DNA from 2 places in the Pseudonocardia sp. UM4_GMWB1 genome. Region 1 is predicted to be linked to the other one. Evidence: predicted binding sites of a transcription regulator. Region 1 holds the regulator's gene; the other holds the start of a gene.

Region 1 (8,392 bases):
CGCTGCACGAGGCCGTGCAGCACGAGCCGGCCGAGGGCTCCGGCCCCACGGTCACCGTGCTGTCCACGGTCCTGCGCCGCGGCTACCGGATCGCCGACCGGGTGCTCCGCCCCGCGATGGTGACCGTGCAGGACCGCCCGGAGGCCGAGGTCTCCGAGCAGGCCCGGGCCGATGCCGCCGACGGCGGCGCGGACGCCGGCGACGGCGAGCCGCAGAACCCCGCCTGACCAGGGCGGACAGGGACGTGACCGCGCGGTGCGGCGGGAGGCGACGAGTCTCCCGCCGCACCGCGGGTCTGATCGGGAAGGAGGCGGAGTGACCCAGCGCGACTGGATCGAGAAGGACTTCTACCGCGAGCTGGGCGTCTCCTCGACGGCGTCCCAGGACGAGATCAAGAAGGCGTACCGCAAGCTCGCCCGCGAGCTGCACCCGGACGCGAACCCCGGTGACGAGAAGGCCGAGGCCCGCTTCAAGTCGGTCTCCGAGGCCTACGGCGTGCTGGGCGACGAGTCCAAGCGCAAGGAGTACGACGAGACCCGCGCGATGTTCGCGGGCGGCGGCGGCTTCGGCGGGTTCGGCACCGGCGGTGGCTTCCCCGGTGGTGCGCGTCCCGGTGGCGCCGGCCAGGGCGGCTTCGACATCAACGACCTGTTCGGCCAGGCCGGCCGTTCCGGCGGTGCCGGGGCCGGCGACTTCAGCGACATCCTCGGCGACATCTTCGGCCGCACCGCGCGGAACAACGCCGGCGGTGCGGGCGGGTACGGCACGGCCGGTGCCCGCCGCGGTCAGGACGTCGAGAGCAGCCTGACCATCTCCTTCGACGACGCGGTGCGCGGCGCGACGGTGCCGATCAAGCTGTCCTCGCCGGGGCGCTGCGAGCGCTGCGGCGGCACCGGGTCCCGGCCCGGCAGCACCCCGCGCACCTGCCCGACCTGCTCCGGTCAGGGTCTGGTGAACCGCAGCCAGGGCGCGTTCTCGTTCTCCGAGCCGTGCCGCGACTGCCGCGGGACCGGCCGCATCATCGACGACCCGTGCCCCGAGTGCCACGGCGACGGCGTGTCCACCCGGACCCGGTCGCTGACGGTGCGGGTCCCCGCCGGCGTCGACGACGGGCAGAAGGTCCGGCTCGCGGGCCAGGGCGAGCCCGGTCGCGGCGGCGCACCCGCCGGTGACCTCTACGTCACGGTCTCGGTCACCCCGCACCGGATCTTCGGGCGGTCGTCGAAGAACTCCGACGACCTGACCCTCACCGTGCCGGTGACCTTCCCCGAGCTGGCTCTGGGTGCGACCCTGACGGTGCCGACGCTCGACAGCACCGTCTCGCTGCGGATCCCGCCGGGGACCGCCAGCGGCCGGACGTTCCGGGTGTCGGGGCGTGGGGTCGAGCGCAGGAACGGGAAGAAGGGCAATCTGCTGGTCACCGTCGAGGTGGCGGTGCCGCAGAAGCTGGACGAGGCGGCCACCAGTGCGCTGGAGGCCTATGCCGAGGCGACGTCGTCGTTCGACCCGCGGGCCGATCTGCTCGGTAGCACCAGGAGGTGATGGCGGTGGCCGGACGACGCACCCCCCGGGACGGGGAGGAAGCGCTGACCGTCGACGTCGCACACGACAGCCCGGTGTTCGTCATCTCGGTCGCCGCGCAGCTGTCCGGCCTGCACGCCCAGACCCTGCGCAGCTACGACCGGATCGGCCTGGTCAGCCCGGGCCGGTCCGCGGGCGGCGGGCGTCGCTACTCCCAGCGCGACATCGCGCTGCTGCGCGAGGTGCAGCGGCTCTCCCAGGAGGAGGGCGTGAACCTCGCGGGCGTCAAGCGGATCATCGAGCTGGAACAGATGGTCGACGAGCTCTCGGCACGGCTCGAGGAGGCCACCGCCGAGCTCGACGCGGTCCGTGCCGCCGCCGCGCAGGCCACGGCGGCGGTGCACCGCTCCTACCGGCGCGACCTCGTGCCGGTGGACCGGCGCCAGGCCGTCGTGCGCTGGCGCCCCGCAGACGACGGCTGAGTCCCCCGGGCGGTGCGGGCCCGGACCGCTCAGGCCGCCGTCAGGACCCCGCGGCGGGCCAGCAGCCCGAGCACCACGGCGCCCAGTAGCGGGACCGCGGCCAGCACCGCGAACGGCAGCGCCGGCGGGAACGAGGGGTCCAGCAGCGCGCCGACGCCCGTCGAGCCGACGAGCACCATCAGCCCGCCGAACGAGGCCAGCACCCCGAAGTGGGCGCCCAGCCTGCGCTCCCCGGCCAGCCGGGGCACCAGGTCCTGCGCGACCGGCACGGCGAACATCTCGCCGAAGGTCAGCAGCAGCACCATCAGCACCGCGGGTGCGAGCGCCCACCACCCCGGCAGGCCCGGCAGCAGCCGTGCCACCGCGACGACGGTGAACGACGCGGCCATCAGGCAGAACCCGAGCACCACCGAGCGGCCGGCCCCGATCCGGTGGCCCCACGTCGTCACCCGCATCTGCAGGCAGATGACCAGCACCGACATCAGCACGAACAGGAAGCCCAGTGCCGCGGTGCGGCCGACGCGCTCCAGCTCGTCGGGCAGCGCCAGGTACAGCTGGTTGTAGGACAGCAGCCAGCCCGAGTAGCCGGCCGCGAACAGCATGAAGCGACGGTTGCCCAGCACCTCGCCCCAGCCCGCGAGCATCGGCCGTCCGGCCTGCTCGGCCTCCCGCCACGGCAGCCACCGCCAGTGCGCCAGCCCCACCACCACGAAGCCGACGGCGGCGACCAGGCAGGCCAGCTGGAAGTCGACCAGCATGAGCGCGGTGCCGACCAGCGGCCCGGTGACCGTCCCGACTTGACCGGCGACGGCGAACATCGCGAACACCTCGGTCCGTGGCGGGCCCTCCCCGGCGCGTTCCCGCTCCCCGGCCTCCCGCGCCAGCGACGACTCGACGGCCGGCGAGAACAGGGCCGCCGCGAACCCGGTCAGCAGCGCCCCGCCGATGACCGCGGGCAGCGTGCCGGCGGCCCCGAGGAGGATGAATCCGGTCACGCGCAGCGCACACCCGGCGAGCACGACCGGCTTCGCACCGAACCGATCGGTCAGGGTCCCGCCGATCACGAACAGCCCCTGCTGGCTGAACGTCCGCAGCCCCAGCACCAGCCCGACGGCCGCCGCGGCGAGCCCGAGGTCCTCGGCCAGGTGCGTGGCCAGGTAGGGCAGCACCATGTAGAAGCCCACGTTGAAGGCCAGCTGGGTGCTGATCAGCAGTTTCATGACCGGCGGGAGCCCGCTGAAGTGCGCCCATCGACCGACGCGGAGCGGAGCCGCGGGACGCGGGTCCGACTCGGGATCGGCGGGGCGGCGGAGCAGACTGCGGAGCACCACGAAGTGGTACCAGGTCGCCCTCTGCAGTCGCGACTCGATGGCAGTAACGACATATGCGCATGCATGAAGATACTTGACCGTGTGTACAGGCTTACCGAAGATCTTCCGGGCGCCGGGTGACACACGGTCGAGGGGCGCCGGAGAGGACAGGTCGCCATGCCCGCCGCGTGCGCCGTCGTAGCACCCCGTCGTTCCCGGTTGCGGGTCGCCGTCGCCGTGGCGGTGAGCGCCGCGGTCCTCACCGCGTGCGGTGGCAGCGGCGGCGGGAGCGGCCGGGTCGTCCCGGATGGGCAGGCCACGATCGCGATGGCCTTCGGCCCGTCGGCCGGTTACGGGGTGGACACCGACGACGCGTTCGTCGTCTCCCAGCTGGGTGTGACCGAGTCCCTGGTGGCGTCCGGGCCGGACGGCCGGCCGCGACCCGCATTGGCGACCGCGTGGGCCCAGCAGTCCGACCCGCGGACCTGGCGGTTCGAGCTGCGCCCCGGCGTGACCTTCCAGAACGGCGAGCCGCTCACCGGGCAGGCCGCCGCGACCGCCCTGAACTGGGTGGCCGGCGTCGCCGCGCCGCCGCGCGCGGTGCGCGGGATCGGCCTGCAGGCTGCCGCGGACGGCGCGGACGCCGTGCGCGTCACGACGACGAAGCCCGACCCGATCCTGCCGCTGCGGCTGTCCAGCGCGAACACCGCGATCCTGGCGCCGTCGGCGTACCGGGCCACCCCGCCGTCGGTCCAGCAGACCGGGACCGGCCCGATGACGATCACCCAGGCGAACGGCGCCCAGTCGGTGACCCTCGTCCGCAACGACCGCTACTGGGGCGAGCGCCCGCAGCTGGCCGGGGTCACCGCGAACTTCGTGCCCGACCCGGCCGCCCGCGCCCTGGCGCTGCGGGCCGGCGACGCCGACATCGCCCAGGAGCTCCCCGAGGCCAGCGCCCTGGAGTTCACCGGCGACGAGTACGTGAACCAGACCGTCGCCGCGCCCCGGACGGCGTCGCTGATCCTCAACCAGTCCCGCAAGCCCTTCGCCGACATCCGGGTGCGTCAGGCCGTCGCGGCCGCGGTGGACCGCACCGCGCTCGGTGAGCAGGCCCTCGCCGGGTCGGCGATCCCGGCCTCGGAGCTGTTCGGCCCGGCGGTGGCGTGGGGCTCGCAGGACGCCCCGCCGCCCGCCGACCCCGCGCGCGCCCGGCAGCTGCTGACCGAGGCCGGCTACGGCCCGGACAACCCGCTGCGGATCGAGCTGGGTGCCTACGGCGCCCGCCCCGAGCTCCCGACGCTGGTCACCGCCGTCCAGGAGATGCTCCGCGGGGCCGGCATCGAGGCCACCGTCCGCATCGGCGACTACGACGCCCGCGAGCCGCAGCTGCTCGCCGGTGACTTCGACATGTACCTGCTCTCGCGCAGCTACCTGCTCGACGTGCCGGACGCCGGCGCCACGCTGGCCACCGACTACACCTGCCAGGGCTCCTACAACCTCAACCACTACTGCTCGCCGGAGTTCGACGCCCTGCTCGCCCCGCTGGCCACCGAGACCGACCCGGCCGCACGTCAGAAGGTCTTCACCGAGGCCGCGGCGAAGCTGACCGCCGACGTCGTCGGGGTCCCGCTGGTGCACACCAACGCGAACGGTGTCGGGCACCGGGTCACCGGCTACACCGTCGACCCGCTGGCCAAGTCGCTCGTCGTCCCCGGGCTGGCGACGACGGAGTGACCGCACTCGTCGCGCGCAGGCTGCTGGCGCTACCGCTGGTCGCCGTGGCCGCGGCGGTGCTGGTGTTCCTGCTCCCGCGGTTCTCCGGCCAGGACACCGCGCTCGCGATCCTGCGCAGCCGGACCGGGGAGTCCGACCCGGACCCGGCGGTGCTGGCCGCGCTGCGGGAGGAGTACGGCCTCGACGGCTCCTGGTGGGACCAGTTCACCGGCTGGGCCGGCGCGCTGCTGCGCGGCGACCTCGGGATCTCCTGGACCAGCCGTACTCCCGTCTCGGGCCTGCTCTGGCCCGCTCTCGGGGTCTCGCTGACCCTCGCCGTCGCCGCGCTGATGCTCGCGGCCCTGGTGGGCATCCCTCTCGGGGTGCGCGCCGCGCGCCGTCCCGGCGGCCGGCTCGACCGGGTCCTGACCACCGGCTCGGTGCTGGGCGTCGCGATCCCCGAGTTCGTGCTCGGGACGGCGCTGGTGCTCGCCTTCGCCGTCACCGTGCCGGTGCTGCCCGCGACCGGCTGGGGCGGGGTCGACCAGGCCGTGCTGCCGGTGGTCACGCTCGCCGCGTTCCCCGCCGCGCTCGCCGCCCAGCTCGTGCGCGCCGAGACCCTCGACGCGCTGGCCCGCCCGCACGTCGCCGTCGCGCGGTCCAAGGGCATCAGCGACGGACGGGTGCTGTGGCGCCACGGCGGCCGCCTGGCCCTGACCTCGGTGACCTCGCTGTCCGGGCTGTTCCTCGGCGGGTTGCTCGGCGGCTCGGTCGTGGTCGAGGTGCTGTTCGCGATCCCCGGCCTGGGTCGCCTGCTCTACGACGCCGTGCTGGGCCAGGACCTGCCGGTCGTGCAGGCCGGGCTGCTCGCGATCGTGCTGGTCGCCGCCGTCGCCGGGATCCTCGCCGAGCTGCTCGCGCTCGCGCTGGACCCGGTCGCCCGGGGCGCCGTCCGGTGACCGCGTCGGCACTGGCCCGCCCGGCGGGCGCACGCGCGCGCGTCGCCCGGCGCTCGACGTGGTGGCAGGCGGGGGCGCTGGTCCTGCTCGGGGTGCTCGTCGTGGTCGCCCTGCTGCCGCTCGACCCGGTCGCCAACGACCTGTCCCACCGCTTCGCCGGGCCGTCGGCCGCGCACCCGCTCGGCACCGACCAGCTCGGCCGCGACGTGCTCGCCCGGCTCGCCGTCGGCGCCCGGCTCTCGGTCGGGTTCACCCTGGTCGCACTCGCACTGTGCGCGGGGATCGGGACGGTGCTGGGCGTGCTCGCCGCCTGGTGCGGACGGGCGGTCGGGCAGCTGTTCCAGCGCACCATCGATGTGCTCGTCGCGATCCCGGCGGTGCTGATCGGGCTCGTGGTGGTCGCCGCGTCCGGCGGGGCGCCGGGCGTGTGGTCGCTGCTGGTGGCGATCGTCGTCGCCGGGTGGACGCCGTTCGCCCGGCTCACCTACCAGCTCGTGGTCCGCGAACGCGCCCGCGAGTACGTCGAGGGCGCCGTCGCCGTCGGCGCCGGGCCGCTGCGGATCGCGTTCCGGCACGTCCTGCCGAACCTCGCCCGGCCGCTGCTGTCGCACCTGTGCCTGCGGTTCGCGAACGTCCTGCTGACCGTGGCCGGGCTGTCGTTCCTCGGGCTCGGTCCGCAGCCGCCCACCCCGGAGTGGGGGGCGATGCTCGCCGACGGGCGGCAGTTCCTGTTCAACGCCCCGCAGCTCGTCCTGCTGCCCGCGCTGGCCGTCGTCGGTACGGCGCTGCTCGTCACCTCGCTGGGCCGCGGGCTGGAACGCCGGTGGACGACCGGTCCGACCGGACAGTTCTGACATCGCCTCGTTCCTGCCAGACTGCTGCGAGTACGGATGAACGGCAGGAGGTACGTCGTGGCGATGACCGGAACCGACGGACGGCGCAGGGGCGAGGCGCGACCGGAGCTCAAGAGCCTGGTGGACGAGACCGGGGTCGTGCCCCGCGCGGCGGCGCTCGGCGAGGCCCGGGAGGTGCTGGCCCGCGACGGCGTCGTCCGGATCCCCGGTGCCGGCCCGGACCCGGAGGCGATGGTCGTCGCCGCGGCCACCCTGCTCGGCGGGCGGCTGCGCGAGCTGTTCGGCATCCGGCCGCAGGGCGGGACCGACTCGCCGGTCCTCGGCCTGCACAACGACGGCGCGTTCCTCGAGGCCGACGTGCACGGCCGCACCGTGCGGCTGCGCGACCCCGACGAGGACTTCCTGTTCATGCACTGCACCTCCCCGGCGCCGTCCGGGGGCGACTCGGTGCTGGTCGACGGCTATGCGCTCGCCGAGCGGATCGCCGCGGAGCACCCGTCGCTGCACGGGTTCCTGACCGGTTGCGACGTGGACTTCTTCGGCAGCCGGACGAACCCGCCGCGCGGTGTGCCGCCGACCCCGCTGCTGCGCCGGATGATCGAGCACACCCGTGGTGGCCGGCGTGCCGTCCGAGCGAGCGACTACGCGCTGCCGGTGCCGCGCGAGCCGTACTGGGACACCCACCTCGCGCTCATCGAGTCCTACGCCGACGTGCTCGCCACCGCGTTCGAGGCCGCACCGCGGTTCCGGCTGGAGAGCGGGGACCTGCTGGTCCTCGACAACTACCGCTTCCTGCACGGGCGCGACGCGTTCACCGGCAGCCGGGAGCTGCACGTGCTGTCGGTGCGCACCACCGAGGCCTTCTGACCGGCCCTCGCGACGACGACGGCCGCCCTCCCGGTGCGGGAGGGCGGCCGTCGTGGCGTACGGGCCTGCTCAGTCCATCGTGAACGGGTCGTAGGTGATGCGGTCGAGCGGCGTGCCCGCGACCAGCATCCGCGACACCGTGGAGCGGATCATCGACGGCGACCCGCAGACCAGGACGTCGTGGTCGCTCCAGGCGCCGAACCGGGTCACGACGTCGGCCAGGGTGCCGGTCTCGGCCCCGGACGGCTCGTCCTCGTACTCGACGACCGGGATGACGTCGAGCCACGGGTAGTTGTAGGACAGCTTGCGCAGCGAGGTGAAGTCGTACAGGTCGTCCCACGTGCGGCCGCCGACGAACACCTGGGTGCGCGGCGGCTGGGGGCGCCGGCCGACCTCGTCGAGCAGCGCCTTCATCGGGGCGACGCCGGTGCCGCCGGCCACCATCAGCAGCTCGCGACGGGTGTTCTGCGGGACGGCCATCCGGCCCATCGGCGGGCCGATCCGCCAGGTCTCGCCGACCCGGCTGTGCGCGACGATCGCGCGGCTGACCCAGCCGCCCTCGACCGCGCGGACGTGGAACTGGATCGTCCCGTCGCGACGCGGCGCGTTGGCCGGGGACAGGTAGCGCCACAGCCGCGGTCGGTGCGGTGTCTCCACCGAGACGTACTGGCCGGCCTGGTAGGGCA
Region 2 (8,392 bases), 5.1 Mb from region 1:
GAGCGTCCCGAGGGCTGGGTGCAGTGGCGCGTGGCCCCGGCGCGGGTCGGCTACCGGGTGCCCGAGGCCGCGGTCGTCGTCGAAGCGGTCTGCGACGCGGTTCGCCGTCGCGGCAGTGAGCAGTCCCTGCCCGACGAGCAGGAGGCGCGGGCCGAGCAGCCCGGCGTCCCGAGCGCCCTGCGGCGCTGACCCTCCCGCGCGGCCCGGACGGAACCGAGGATCCGGCCCGCGCGACCGCGTACCGCCCGCCCGAATCCGTCCCGATGTCGTCTCCGCAGGTCTCCGCGGGACGCCGGGAGCGGCCGGGCGGTGCGCACCGGAAGCGGCGCCCGAGGGGGCACTTCTCCCTCGCCGCGCAGCCGCTCCACCGGCCACGGCCGGGTCCGGCGGGACATCCCCCGGACCCGGCCGGGGACCCGTACCGCGCGCCCCCGGCGCCCGTTGTCGGTGTCCCCGGGCACTATGGGTGTGTGCAGACCTCCCGCGCGCCGGAGCGCCCGACCCCCGTCCCGCAGCGGGACCGCACCATCGGGTCCGTTCCTGACGTCCCCCTCGGCGGCTTCGGCCCCGGTGACGAACAGAAGCGGCGCGACCTGCGGCGCATGAAGGCCGTCGCCACCGGGTTCCTCCTCGGCGCGACGGTCGTGTTCTTCGTCGCGAAGTACTTCGAGGTCGTCCGCGGTGTCCCCGGGGCGGACTATGTCCGGGCCGCCGCCGAGGCCGGCATGGTCGGTGCGCTCGCCGACTGGTTCGCGGTGACCGCGCTGTTCCGGCACCCGTTGCGGATCCCGATCCCGCACACCGCGATCATCCCGCGCAAGAAGGACATGATCGGTGACAGCCTCGGCGACTTCGTCGGGGAGAACTTCCTGTCCGAGTCCGTCGTCCGCGACAAGCTCGAGCGGATCGGGGTCAGCGAGTCGGTCGGGCGGTGGATCGCCGAGCAGCAGAACGCCGACCGGATCACCACCGAGCTGGTCACCGCCGCGCGGGCCCTCGTGACCGTGCTGCGCGACGAGGACGTGCAGAACGTCATCGAGACCGTCGCGGTCCGCAAGCTGATGGAGATTCCGGTCGGTCCGCCGATGGGCAAGGCGCTGGAGGGCGTCCTGGCCGACGGCGCCCACCGCAGGCTGGTCGACCTCGTCTGCGACCGCGCCTACGACTGGGTCGCCGACAACCAGGAGATGGTCCTGCGGGTGGTGCACGACCGCGCGCCGTCCTGGACCCCGCGCTTCGTCGACGACCTCGTGGCCGACAAGCTGTTCGCCGAGATCCGCGGCTACGCCTGGGCCGTCAAGACCGACCCGGAGCACCCGCTGCGGCACGCCGTCGACCGCTACCTCGCGGAGTTCGCCCGCGACCTGCAGCACGACGAGACGACGATGGAGCGCGCCGAGCAGGTCAAGCGCCAGGTCGTCGAGCATCCGGAGGTGCAGCACTTCATCGGCCGCGCCTGGACGGTCGTGAAGTCCATGGTCCTCGACGCCGCCGACGACCCGTCGAACGAGCTGCGCCTGCGCGTGCGCGACGGCCTCATGGCCTTCGGGCGGAGACTGGGCCGCGACGCCGAGCTGCGCGCGAAGCTCGACGGCTGGCTGGCGGACGCTGCGTCGTACGTCGTGCGGCACTACCGGCACCAGATCACCACCTTGATCACCGAGACCGTCGCCCGCTGGGACGCGGAGGAGACCTCGCGCAAGATCGAGCTCCAGGTGGGCCGCGACCTGCAGTGGATCCGGATCAACGGCACCGTCGTGGGGGCGCTCGCCGGCCTGGTCATCCACGCCGTGGGGGAGCTCGTCATCGGGTGATCGGTCGGGTGTCCCCGGATGACATCGCACTGTCACCGGACCGTCACCGACGTGGCGCACGCCACGTGACCAGCGCTAGCACTGTGCTTGCAGGAGCTAGCAGTGCCGCGTACGGTCGGTTCCGTCAGTGAGGAACGGATCGAGACGGAGGTGAGACGGATGGCCACCGAGCGCAAGCACGGAGAGCGTGAGTCCGTCGAACCCGTCGAGCGCGTCGCGCAGGCCGTCGAGAGCGTCGGTCAGACCGTGGGGCACGCGGTGGAGGACATCGGGTCCTACATCCGCGCCCAGCGCGAGGCCGCCCAGGTCTCCATGCGGCAGCTGGCCCGCACCGCGGGCGTCAGCAACCCGTATCTCAGCCAGGTCGAGCGCGGACTGCGCAAGCCGTCCGCCGAGATACTGCAGCAGATCGCCAAGGGGCTGCGGATCTCCGCCGAGGCGCTGTACGTCCGCGCCGGGATCCTCGAGGAGCGGCCCGCCGGTCAGGTGACCGACGCGGTGCTCACCGATCCGACTCTCAACGAGCGGCAGAAACGTGTGCTGCTCGACGTCTACGAGTCCTTTCGCAGGGAGAACGGCCTCTCTGCCGGCACCACCGACACCCCCACCGATACGAGGAAGTGATCACCATGGCCGTGAACCTCCCCACCAGCGCCGACGTGCAGAAGCTGCGCGAGCAGACCGCCGAGCAGGCCGAGGTCGTCCGCACCCCGCTGCTCGCCGTGCTCGGCGCCGGCGACTTCGCCGTCACCACCGTGAGCAAGGCCGTCACCGACGCCCGCTCCACCGCCACCAAGCGCGCCGAGGAGGTGCAGACCCGTGTCCAGGAGCTCCCCGACGAGCTCAAGGAGCTCCGCGGCAAGCTGTCCTCGGACAACATCCGCAAGCAGGTCGAGGAGTTCCGCTCCGAGGTCGAGGGCGTCTACGTCGGGTTCGCCCAGCGCGGTGAGAAGGCCTGGGGCCGGATCCGCAAGCAGCCGCAGGTCAAGCAGGCCATCGCGACCGTCGAGGGTCTGACCGAGAAGTTCGACACCCGCGTCGACGAGTTCGTGGACGAGACCCACGACGTCGCCGTCAAGACCCTGGGTACGGTCACCACGCAGACCCGCTCGGTCGGTGAGAAGGTCGCCCGCCGCGCCCAGACCGCCGCGAGCGAGGCCGCCGAGGCCGTCACCGAGGTCTCGAAGGAGGCCGCCGAGGCGATCGAGGAGGCCGGCGACGAGGTCGCGTCGACCACGCGTTCGACCGCGCGCCGCACCGCCGCCAAGACCGACCCGAAGACCGCCACCGGCGCGAAGGTCCCGGCTCGCAAGCCGACCACCCGCCGCGGCACCTCGACGGCGTCGGCCAAGAAGTGACACCCGCCGGGCCCCGTGCCCGGTGAGTACGACCCGCGCCCCCGGCCGATCCCGATCGGCCGGGGGCGCCGTCGTGTGCGGATGCGGATCGTCCCGCCCGGATCCGGCGCCGGACGTGACCGGCGCCCGGGTTGTCCGTACTCTGGCCGGGTGTTGTCACTGCCAGGTGCCCCCGATGAACTGATCATCTTCGTGATCAAGTGGATCATGGTGGTGGTCGGCGGGTTCTCGTTCGGGCACGCACTGATGCAACGTGCGGACGCCTTCACCGCGGCGGGCAAGCTCACCAAGAACGCCTGGCTGGGCATCACCGGCGTCGCGCTGCTGCTTCTGATCATCACGAACGGCCCGATGTTCGGCGGTGCCATGTTCTGGCTGGCCGCCACCGTCGCGACGCTGGTCTACCTGGTCGACGTCAAGCCCGCGGTGATGGAGGTGCAGGGCGGCGGACCGCGCTGGTGAACCACCCGGTCCTCGGGACGCTCACGGTCGTCCCGGCGCTGGACCGGCCCGGCCTGCCCGCGGAGCCCGTCGCCGTCGCACTCGCGGGGCTCGACGCGGGCCGGGTCGCCGTCGCCGAGATCGCCCCGGACCTGGCCGACGCCGCCCCGCCGACCGGCCGCTCCGGCTGTCGCCCGGGGGTCGCCGGGGCCGACGCCGTCGTCGTCAGGAGCGGGGCGCGGGCCGGGAAGCCGGCGGACCCGTCGGTCGAGGTCCAGCCCGCGGACAGCAGCAGGAACTGGCTGCCGGACCGTACGACGAGCTCGAGGCGGTCGTAGCGGTAGCCGGCGTCCGGCCCGGCGACCGCGCAGACCGGCCCGACGCCGAGCAGCACGAAGGACACACCCCACTCGGTGACCGCGGTCGTCACCGGGACCGGGCGGGCCCCGCGGGCGAGCCGCGCCGCCGCGAGCAGCGCCAGGACCGCTGCGCACAGGGGGAGTCCGCGCAGCTGCGAGACCTTCATGAACAGCTCCGCACCCGCGGTCCCGAGCGCCACCCGGTCACGCACCGGTGCCCCGCGGTACTCGGTGTGCCCACGGTCGCCGTCACGTGCTCCGGTGTCCGCGTTCGCCCTGAGCGGACACGACTCAACTCCGGGAAGCGGAGGGCCCTCCGTGTGGTTGGGCAGGACATGAGTGACGTGCTGACGCTCCCGGTCCTGCCTCTCGACGACGCCGTGGTCCTGCCCGGCATGGTCGTCCCCGTCCGCCTCGACGACTCCGACACCCGTGCCGCGGTGGACGCGGCCACCGCCGCGGCCCAGGACCGCGACGACGGGAGACGGGTGCTCGTCGTGCCCCGCATCGACGGCCGCTACGGCGCCATCGGCGTCGTCGCCGTGCTCGAGCAGATCGGCAGGCTCCCCAACGGGGACCGGGCTGCCGTCGTGCGGGGTGAGCGGCGCGCCCGCATCGGGTCGGGGGTCTCCGGCCCCGGCGCGGCGCTCTGGGTCGAGGCCGAGCCGGTCGACGCCGGCGAGCCCACCGGCCGCACCCACGAGCTCGCCCGCGAGTACAAGGCTCTGGTGGTCGGGATCCTGCAGCAGCGGGGGGCCTGGCAGGTCATCGACTCCGTGCAGCAGACCGACGACCCGGGCGCGCTCGCCGACCTCGCCGGGTGGGCGTCGTGGCTGGACGTCGCGCACAAGGCCGAGCTGCTCGCCGAGACCGACCTCGACGCCCGGCTGGAGAAGCTCCTGGGCTGGACCAAGGAGCACGTCGCCGAGCAGGAGGTCACCGAGAAGATCTCGAACGACGTCCGCGAGGGCATGGAGAAGCAGCAGCGCGAGTTCCTGCTCCGCCAGCAGCTCGCCGCGATCCGCAAGGAGCTCGGTGAGGACGACCCGGAGGGCTCCGACGACTACCGCGCCCGCGTGGAGGCCGCCGACCTGCCCGACGAGGTCCGCAAGGCCGCGCTGACCGAGGTCGGCAAGCTGGAACGTTCCTCGGACCAGAGCCCGGAGTCCGGCTGGATCCGGACCTGGCTCGACACCGTCCTCGACATCCCGTGGAGCACCGCGACCACCGACTCGTCGGACCTCGTGGAGGCCCGTCGCATCCTCGACGCCGACCACGCCGGTCTCGACGACGTGAAGGAGCGCCTCGTCGAGTTCCTCGCCGTGCGCGCCCGCCGCGAGCGCAAGGGCCTCGACACCGTCGGCGGCCGCGGCTCGGGCGCGGTGCTCTCGCTGGTCGGCCCGCCCGGCGTCGGCAAGACGTCGTTGGGGGAGTCGGTCGCCCGCGCGCTCGGCCGGAACTTCGTCCGCGTCGCGCTCGGCGGCGTCCGGGACGAGGCGGAGATCCGCGGTCACCGGCGCACCTACGTCGGCGCGCTGCCCGGCCGGATCGTCCGCGCCATCCGCGAGGCCGGCTCGATGAATCCCGTCGTGCTGCTCGACGAGATCGACAAGGTCGGCAGCGACTTCCGCGGTGACCCGACCGCGGCGCTGCTGGAGGTCCTCGACCCGGCGCAGAACCACACGTTCCGCGACCACTACCTGGAGGTCGACCTCGACCTGTCGAACGTCCTGTTCCTGGCGACGGCGAACGACGGCTCCGGGATCCCCGGCCCGCTGGCCGACCGCATGGAGATCGTGACGCTCGACGGCTACACCGAGCCGGAGAAGGTCGCGATCGCCCGTGACCACCTGCTGCCGCGCCAGGTCGCCAAGGCCGGTCTCGACGACGGCGACGTCGAGTTCACCGACGTCGCGCTGTCGATGATCGCCGCCGAGTACACCCGGGAGGCCGGGGTCCGGCAGCTGGAGCGGGGCCTGGCGAAGGTGCTGCGGAAGGTGGCCGTCCAGCTGGACGCGTCGGAGACCGAGCGCCCGGTGCACGTCGACGCCGACGCGCTCGTCACCTACCTCGGCCGTCCGCGGTTCACGCCGGAGTCCGCCGAGCGGACCTCGGTGCCGGGCGTCGCGACCGGGCTGGCGGTGACCGGTGCCGGTGGTGACGTGCTGTTCATCGAGGCCACCTCGATGGACGGCGAGCCGGGCCTGCAGATCACCGGGCAGCTGGGCGAGGTGATGACCGAGTCCGTCTCGATCGCGCTGTCCTACCTGCGCTCGCGCGGGCTGGCCGGTGACCTCGCGTCGCGCAAGCTGCACGTGCACGTCCCGGCCGGTGCGGTCCCGAAGGACGGCCCGTCCGCCGGCGTCACGATGACGACGGCGCTGGCGTCGCTGGCCTCCGGGCGTTCCGTCCGGAGCTCGGTCGGCATGACCGGCGAGGTGACGCTGCAGGGCAAGGTCCTGCCCATCGGCGGGGTGAAGCAGAAGCTGCTCGCCGCGCACCGGGCCGGGCTGACCGACGTGATCATCCCGAAGCGCAACGAGCCGGACCTGGACGACGTCCCGGCCGCGGTCCGCGAGGAGCTGCGGGTGCACCCGGTCGCCGACGTCTCCGAGGTCCTGGCGATCGCCCTGGAGCCCGCCCACGACGCGGCGACGGCCGAGCAGTCCGCGGCCTGATCTCCGTCCGACCCACGGCGTGAGCCGTACGATCCGGCGCCCGTTCCGCAGCACGCGGGGCGGGCGCCGTCGTGTGCGCGCCCCGCCGGTACGCCCCGCTCCGCGCGTCGCGAGCGCCCGTCCTCGCGCAGCTGTTCCTACGGGAAGTTCGCCGAGATGCAGCTCAGCGGGAACTGTCGATCTCCACGGCCCGCTGAGCTGCATCTCGGCGAGTGCGGTCGAGGGCCTGGCCCACCTCGGCGACGATCTCGTCGGGCCGTCGGTGCATGTCCGGGGCGGTGTAGCGCAGCACCCGCCACCCCGCCGCGACGAGCCGGGTGTGCCGTTGTGCGTCGGCGCGGGCCGCCTCGGGCGTCGCGAAGTGGCCGCCGCCGTCGTACTCGACGCCGAGGTGGTGGTCCGGGTAGGCCAGGTCCAGCCACAGCGCCGTGCGCCGGACGTCGTCGAGGACCGGGTGCTGGGGCACCGGCCGCGGGAGGCCACCCCGGACGAGGACCAGCCGGAGCCGGGTCTCGGGCGGGGATCCGGCGCGCGGGTCGGCCCACACCGACGCGTCGACGACCCGCCGGACACCCCGGGCGTGGGCGTGCCGGACCGCGAGGTTCAGCAGCACGTCCGGGGCGAACGATCCGCGGGACAGCGCGTCGACGGCGACGACACCCTCGGTCGGTGACAGACGCCGCGCCAGGTCGAACGCGGTGCGGACACGCGTGGTGACCCGTACGCCGCGGACCTCGGTCACCTCGTCCGGGGGCAGGACGTCGCGACGGACGAGCACACCCTCACGGGAGCGGGCTCCGGGGTGCGCCGCGCCGACGGTCACCTCGGCCGGTGCAGCCCACGGGGCGCACGACGCGCCGAGCAGCTCGGCGGCCGAGTACCCGCTGAGCACGGCGTCCGGCCCGGCCCAGCAGTGCGCCGCGAGCGAGCGGAGCCGTAGGTCGGGGCGCAGGTCGGCCGGCGCGTAGGTGTCCGGGAGCAGCCGGCGGTAGCGGGGCCCGCGCAGGAGGTCGGGGGTGACGAGACCCGCCGCCACGGCCGCGGTCCCGCGGAACACCTCGGGCCATCCGGGGATCGTCACGTGCTGATCGTGCGCCGGCTGCCCCGGCCGTCGGACCGGATCGGCCGGACTCCGTCGCCATCGCGAACGAAGGACGTACGCCGAGATGCAGCTCAGCGGGCCACGGAGATCCACAATTCCCGCTGAGATGCATCTCGGCGACATTCCGCTGCGCGCGACCCGACCCGACCCGGCCGGGCCGGGCGGCAGGGCTGCGGGCTCAGCGGAAGACGACGGTCCGGTTGCCCTGGATCAGCACCCGGTCCTCCAGGTGCCACCGCAGCCCCCGGGCCAGCACCAGACGCTCGATGTCGCGTCCCCGTCGCACCATGTCGGTCGCGGTGTCCCCGTGGTCGACGCGGGCGACGTCCTGCTCGATGATCGGGCCCGCGTCGAGGTCGGCGGTCGCGTAGTGGCAGGTCGCGCCGATCAGCTTGACCCCGCGCCGGTGGGCCTGGTGGTAGGGCCGCGCCCCGGCGAAGGACGGCAGGAAGCTGTGGTGGATGTTGATCGCCCGCCCGGCCCAGGCCTCGCACAGGTGCGCGGGCAGGACCTGCATGAAGCGGGCGAGGACGATCGCGTCGGGGGAGTCGTCGTCGACGAGCTTGCGGATCTCCTCGAACGCGGTGACCTTGCCCTGCTCGCGGGCCGGGTCGCCGGGCGCGGGGAAGGGTACGTGGTG

What was found. The regulator HspR, encoded in region 1, represses chaperone genes until heat shock. The targets are predictions, from matches to a motif close to ANNTTGAGTNNNNNNNACTCAANNT.
Region 2: lon (endopeptidase La) is a predicted target of HspR. The motif match lies at 4,246-4,270, and genes of this name have one in related genera.

The regions. Positions count from the first base shown of each region.
Region 1 covers NZ_QJPN01000001.1:680,671-689,062, forward strand. The annotation lists gene grpE (nucleotide exchange factor GrpE) at 1-227, shown strand, start outside; gene dnaJ (molecular chaperone DnaJ) at 316-1,542, shown strand; gene DMP15_RS03350 (heat shock protein transcriptional repressor HspR) at 1,548-2,003, shown strand; gene DMP15_RS03355 (MFS transporter) at 2,033-3,223, opposite strand; gene DMP15_RS03360 (ABC transporter substrate-binding protein) at 3,491-5,047, shown strand; gene DMP15_RS03365 (ABC transporter permease) at 5,044-5,985, shown strand; gene DMP15_RS03370 (ABC transporter permease) at 5,982-6,839, shown strand; gene DMP15_RS03375 (TauD/TfdA family dioxygenase) at 6,903-7,706, shown strand; gene DMP15_RS03380 (globin domain-containing protein) at 7,776-8,392, opposite strand, start outside.
Region 2 covers NZ_QJPN01000001.1:5,815,507-5,823,898, reverse strand. The annotation lists gene DMP15_RS27480 (bifunctional DNA primase/polymerase) at 1-189, shown strand, start outside; gene DMP15_RS27475 (DUF445 domain-containing protein) at 471-1,814, shown strand; gene DMP15_RS27470 (helix-turn-helix domain-containing protein) at 1,974-2,438, shown strand; gene DMP15_RS27465 (hypothetical protein) at 2,444-3,172, shown strand; gene DMP15_RS27460 (DUF2516 family protein) at 3,380-3,634, shown strand; gene DMP15_RS27455 (hypothetical protein) at 3,588-4,184, opposite strand; gene lon (endopeptidase La) at 4,308-6,650, shown strand; gene DMP15_RS27445 (DUF559 domain-containing protein) at 6,814-7,731, opposite strand; gene purU (formyltetrahydrofolate deformylase) at 7,931-8,392, opposite strand, start outside.